Regions from separate parts of the Streptococcus sp. SM5 genome, predicted to be linked through region 1. Evidence: riboswitches for the same ligand, from Rfam matches in the RefSeq annotation. Region 1 holds a riboswitch; the other holds the start of a gene.
The links. A riboswitch is a leader RNA that binds a small molecule or an ion and turns the genes downstream of it on or off. The one in region 1 is predicted to bind thiamine pyrophosphate.
Positions count from the first base shown of each region.

Region 2: another riboswitch for thiamine pyrophosphate. It lies ahead of PAN07_RS05995 (thiamine-binding protein); the one in region 1 lies ahead of thiD (bifunctional hydroxymethylpyrimidine kinase/phosphomethylpyrimidine kinase).

Region 1 covers NZ_JAJNSC010000009.1:62,626-65,752, forward strand. The annotation lists gene thiE (thiamine phosphate synthase) at 1-532, shown strand, start outside; gene thiD (bifunctional hydroxymethylpyrimidine kinase/phosphomethylpyrimidine kinase) at 681-1,472, opposite strand; TPP riboswitch at 1,556-1,653, opposite strand; gene PAN07_RS08410 (CopY/TcrY family copper transport repressor) at 1,837-2,232, shown strand; gene PAN07_RS08415 (cupredoxin domain-containing protein) at 2,243-2,614, shown strand; gene PAN07_RS08420 (heavy metal translocating P-type ATPase) at 2,624-3,127, shown strand, end outside.
Region 2 covers NZ_JAJNSC010000006.1:37,725-40,851, forward strand. The annotation lists gene polA (DNA polymerase I) at 1-1,491, shown strand, start outside; TPP riboswitch at 1,594-1,696, shown strand; gene PAN07_RS05995 (thiamine-binding protein) at 1,766-2,056, shown strand; gene PAN07_RS06000 (ABC transporter permease) at 2,019-2,777, shown strand; gene PAN07_RS06005 (ABC transporter substrate-binding protein) at 2,815-3,127, shown strand, end outside.

The DNA of each region.
Region 1 (3,127 bases):
TACCATAGTCCAATTACGAGAAAAAAATCTCACAACCAATCAATATTATCAACTGGCAAAACAAGTCAAGGAAATAACAGATGCCTATCAGGTACCCTTGATCATCGATGATCGTTTGGATGTCTGTCTTGCAGTTGATGCTGCAGGTCTGCATATCGGAGATGATGAATTACCCGTTTCGGTTGCCCGCAAAGTCCTTGGTCCTGAAAAAATCCTCGGTGTCACTGCTAAAACGGTTAAAAGAGCCCTCGAGGCAGAAGAAGGAGGTGCGGATTACTTGGGGACAGGAGCCATTTTCCCGACTACGACCAAGGAAAATGCGCCTATCACCCTGATTTCAACCTTGAAGACAATCTGCCAAAGGGTCGCTATTCCAGTAGTTGCTATCGGAGGTTTGACGTCAGAGAATATTGAACAGCTTATTGGCACGGGCATAGCTGGAGTAGCAGTCGTACGCGATCTGATGCAGGCAGAAGATATAGAGGCAAAAACGCAAGCCTTTTTGACAAAGTTGGATGACATTATTTTCTAATTAATACTCAATGAAAATCAAAGAGCAAACTAGGAAGCTAGTCGCAGGTTGCTCAAAGCACAGCTTTGAGGTTGCAGATAAAGCTGATGTAGTTTGAAGAAGTATAAAAACTCTCTAATTCCCTTAAAGCGGGAACTAGAGAGTTTTTTTAATCTTTAAAACTTGTATGGTTGACTGGGCCAGAACCATGACCGAGTTGAGGGGCGTCTTGGATGGCTTTCGTGATAAAGGCCTTGGCCTTATCAACTGCCTGATAAAGGCTTTTTCCCTTGGCTAGTTCAGCAGTAATCACTGCAGCAAAGGTACATCCAGTACCATGTGTATGACAGGTTTGAATTCGTGGACTTTCCCAGACAAATTGGTCATCCTTGGTAAAGAGGAAATCCTTGGCACCGCCTTCGAGATGCCCACCTTTAATAACAACAGACTGAGGACCAAATTCTTTTAAAATCAGGCGACCAGCACGCTGCATGTCTTCAGGATCATGGATTGAAAAACCAACAATCTCTTCTGCCTCAGGAAGATTGGGTGTAATAATAGTTGCAAGGGGAAGTAGATTTGTTTTTAGGTAGTCTCTGGCACTGGTATCAATCAGGGTGTCTCCGCTTGTTGCGACCATAACAGGGTCAAGGACGTAGGGACAATCCAGCTTTTTAAGATAGGGCTGGATGATTTCCATAATTTCGGTAGTTGCCAACATCCCAGTTTTTACAGCCTGAGGTGGGATATCCGAAAAGACACTCTCCAATTGGGCTTTCAACATTTGAGGAGAAACGTGCTCGATTAATTGAACGCCTCTGGTATTTTGAGCGACAAGACTGGTCACAACGGCCATTCCATAGACATCTCTAGCTTGGAACGACTTTAAATCAGCCATAATGCCAGCACCACCACTAGGGTCAGTCCCTGCAATGGTCAAAGCAACAGGTAAATAAGTCATCTAAAACCTCCCAACCAACTGAAGTTTGTATTCTCAAGAACAAGCAAGTCTGTTTTAGGAAGGTAATAGAAGACTGCTAGTCCCCATTATCATTTCCACTTCCATCAGCTAGCATTACCTAGATTGAGTCAAAGGGTCTAACAGTCGTTAATCTCAGCTTTACGCACCCCTAGTGGTTGTTTTCTTTTTTCTTTAGTATAGCATATTTTTATAGTTTATATAGTAAGATTTGACTGAAAATCCTTTATCAAATGATTAAAATTCAATTTTTCAAAGAAAAGATTAATTTCATAGTTGACAAATGTAGATTTTAAGAGTATACTGATAATTGTAATTGACAAATGTAGATTTTGGAGGTGTGCTAATGCAGATTTCAGATGCAGAATGGCAGGTCATGAAGATTATTTGGATGCAAGGAGAGCAGACTAGTACGGATTTAATCAGGGTTCTAGCGGAGCGGTTCGACTGGTCCAAGTCGACCATTCAAACTCTTTTGGCTCGTTTGGTTGAGAAAGAGTGTCTGACAAGGAAAAAAGAAGGCAAGTCTTTTGTTTATTCAGCCCTTTTAACTTTGGATCAAAGTCGGGATTTGCTTGTCCAAGATATCAAAGACAAGGTTTGTTCCCGTAGGATTAAGAACTTACTGGTTGATTTGATTATGGAATGTGATTTTACTCAGGCTGATTTGGCAGGCTTGGAAGCTGTGATTTCTGAGAAGAAATCAAGCGCTGTGACAGAAGTAAGATGTAATTGTATGTAAAGGAGACGTCATGTTAAATAGTATTGTAACCATTGTTTGTATTGCCCTTATCGCGTTTATCTTGTTTTGGTTTTTCAAAAAGCCTGAAAAATCTGGACAAAAGGCCCAGCAAAAAAAGGGCTACCAAGAGATTCGAGTGGAGGTCATGGGGGGCTATACGCCTGAGTTGATTATCCTCAAGAAATCAGTGCCAGCCCGCATTGTCTTTGACCGCAAAGATCCTTCACCATGTTTGGATCAGATCGTATTTCCAGACTTTGGTGTACATGCGGATCTGCCAATGGGGGAAGAGTATGTAGTGGAAATCACGCCTGAGCAGGCTGGAGAGTATGGTTTCTCTTGTGGCATGAATATGATGCACGGTAAGATGATTGTAGAATAGGAGAATGATATGACTGAAATTGTAAAAGCAAGTCTTGAAAATGGTGTTCAAAAAATCCGTATCACGGCAGACAAAGGCTACCATCCAGCCCACATTCAACTGCAAAAAGGAGTTCCTGCTGAGATCACCTTTCACCGTTTGACACCTTCAAACTGTTATAAGGAAATTCTGTTTGAAGAAGAAGGCCTCTTGGAACCAATCGGCGTGGATGAAGAGAAGACAATTCGTTTTACCCCTCAAGAATTAGGTCAACATGAATTTTCTTGTGGTATGAAGATGCAAAAGGGAAGTTATACAGTTGTTGAGAAGACTCGAAAATCTCTATCACTTTTACAGCGTTTTTGGATTACTAGTATCTTTACTGTGCCTCTTGTAATCCTCATGATTGGGATGTCGACAGGAGGAATTAGTCACCAAGTCATGCGTTGGGGCACCTTTTTAGCCACAACACCGATTATGCTAGTAGCAGGTGGTCCTTATATCCAAAGTGCTTGGGCTAGTTTTAAAAAGCAC
Region 2 (3,127 bases), on a different contig from region 1:
CGTTTTGGTGTGGATTTGCAGGCTCCTTCCTTTGATAGCCGCTTGGCTAAATACTTATTATCAACTGTAGAAGACAATGAAATTTCAACCATTGCTAGACTGTATGGTCAGACTTTCTTGGTTGATGATGAGACTTTCTATGGCAAGGGTGTCAAGAAGGCTCTTCCTGAACGGGAAAAATTCTTGGAGCATTTGGCTCGCAAGGTAGCTGTATTGGTTGAAACAGAACCTGTTTTACTTGAAAAGCTCAGTGAAAATGGGCAGTTAGACCTTCTTTATGATATGGAGCAACCTCTAGCCTTTGTTCTTGCCAAGATGGAAATTGCTGGGATTACGGTCAAGAAAGAGACCTTGCTTGAGATGCAGGCTGAAAATGAGCTTGTCATTGAAAAACTAACACAAGAGATTTACGAACTAGCTGGTGAGGAATTTAATATCAATTCTCCTAAGCAGTTGGGCGTGCTTCTCTTTGAAAAATTGGGACTTCCTCTAGAATACACTAAGAAAACCAAGACAGGTTACTCGACAGCGGTGGATGTCCTGGAGCGCCTGGCTCCTATTGCTCCGATTGTTAAGAAAATCCTAGACTATCGTCAGATTGCTAAGATTCAATCTACTTATGTAATTGGCTTGCAGGACTGGATTTTGGCTGATGGCAAGATTCACACGCGCTATGTGCAGGATTTGACCCAGACTGGGCGTCTGTCTAGTGTGGATCCAAACTTGCAAAATATTCCTGTACGATTGGAACAAGGCCGTCTTATTCGTAAGGCTTTTGTGCCAGAGTGGGAGGATAGTGTACTACTCAGTTCGGACTACTCGCAGATTGAATTGCGCGTTTTGGCGCATATTTCTAATGATGAGCACTTGATTAAGGCTTTCCAAGAGGGGGCAGATATCCATACTTCGACAGCCATGCGTGTCTTTGGTATTGAGCGTCCTGAGGATGTGACTGCAAACGACCGTCGTAATGCCAAGGCTGTCAACTTTGGAGTGGTTTACGGTATTTCAGACTTTGGTTTGTCGAATAATTTGGGCATTAGCCGTAAGGAAGCCAAAGCCTACATTGATACCTACTTTGAACGTTTCCCAGGTATTAAAAACTATATGGATGAAGTGGTGCGTGAGGCGCGTGATAAGGGCTATGTAGAGACCCTCTTCAAGCGTCGTCGTGAGTTGCCGGATATCAATTCGCGTAACTTTAACATTCGTGGTTTTGCTGAGAGAACTGCCATTAACTCACCTATCCAGGGTTCGGCAGCAGATATTCTCAAGATTGCCATGATCCAGCTGGATAAAGCCTTGGTTGCAGGTGGTTATCAGACTAAGATGCTTCTGCAAGTGCACGATGAAATCGTCCTTGAAGTGCCTAAATCGGAACTAGCAGAGATGAAAAAATTGGTCAAACAAACTATGGAAGAAGCCATTCAACTCAGTGTTCCCCTCATCGCAGATGAAAATGAAGGGGCAACATGGTACGAGGCTAAATAAAAAAGCTATATAGAGTTTGAAGCATTTGTTTTCAAACTCTTTTTCATGTTTTTCTGTAAGCAGTTTCCTTGACATTTTTTTTGTTTTGCGCTATCATATGTCCATATAATATATGGGAGTCTGTGTACAGTCTGAGAGGAAGTGTTAAACTTCGACCGCACCTGATCTGGGTAATGCCAGCGTAGGGAACGATACTTAGTCTAATCTTGACCTTTTCCATATATGGTAAAGGTTTTTCTTTTTATAAAGAGGAAAACGAGAAGAGGAGGTTGTTATGAAAGCAAGCATTGCCTTGCAAGTTTTACCCCTATCACAGGGGATTGATCGGATTACTGTTATCGATCAGGTTATTGCTTATCTGCAAGCTCAAGAAGTGACCATGGTAGTGACACCATTTGAAACGGTCTTGGAAGGGGAGTTTGATGAGCTCATGCGCATTCTTAAAGAATCGCTAGAAATGGCAGGGCGTGAGGCAGATAATGTCTTTGCCAATGTCAAAATAAATGTAGGAGAGATTTTAAGTATTGATGAGAAACTTGAAAAGTATACTGAGACGACACATTAGTCTATTGGGCTTTCTAGGAGTCTTGTCAATCTGGCAGTTAGCAGGTTTTCTTAAACTTCTCCCCAAGTTTATCCTGCCGACACCTCTTGAAATTTTCCAGGCCTTTGTTCGGGATAGAGAATTTCTCTGGCACCATAGCTGGGCGACCTTGAGAGTGGCTTTACTGGGGCTGGTTTTGGGAGTCTTGATTGCCTGTCTCATGGCTGTGCTTATGGACAGTTTAACTTGGCTCAATGACCTGATTTACCCTATGATGGTGGTTGTTCAGACCATTCCGACCATTGCCATAGCTCCTATTCTGGTCTTATGGCTAGGTTATGGGATTTTGCCCAAGATTGTTTTGATTATCCTGACGACAACCTTTCCTATAATCGTCAGTATTTTGGACGGTTTTAGGCATTGTGACAAGGATATGCTGACCTTGTTTAGTCTGATGCGGGCCAAGCCTTGGCAAATCCTGTGGCATTTTAAAATTCCAGTCAGCCTGCCCTACTTTTATGCAGGTCTGAGAGTTAGTGTTTCCTACGCATTTATCACAACAGTGGTATCTGAGTGGTTAGGAGGATTTGAAGGACTAGGTGTTTATATGATTCAGTCCAAGAAACTGTTTCAGTATGATACCATGTTCGCTATTATCATTCTGGTATCGATTATCAGCCTTCTTGGTATGAAATTGGTCGATGTCAGCGAAAAATATGTGATTAAATGGAAACGTTCGTAGAATAAGGATGTTTCAAAAAAGAAAAGAGGAAATCAAAATGAAGAAAACATGGAAAGTGTTTTTAACGCTTGTGACAGCTCTTGTAGCTGTTGTGCTTGTAGCTTGTGGTCAAGGAACTGCTTCTAAGGACAACAAAGAGGCAGAACTCAAGAAGATTGACTTTATCCTAGACTGGACACCAAATACCAACCACACAGGGCTTTATGTTGCCAAGGAAAAAGGTTATTTCAAAGAAGCTGGAGTAGATGTTGATTTGAAATTGCCACCAGAAGAAAGTTCTTCTGACTTAGTCATTAATGGCAAGGCACCATTTGCAGTGTATTTCCAAGACTACATGGCTAAGAAGTTAG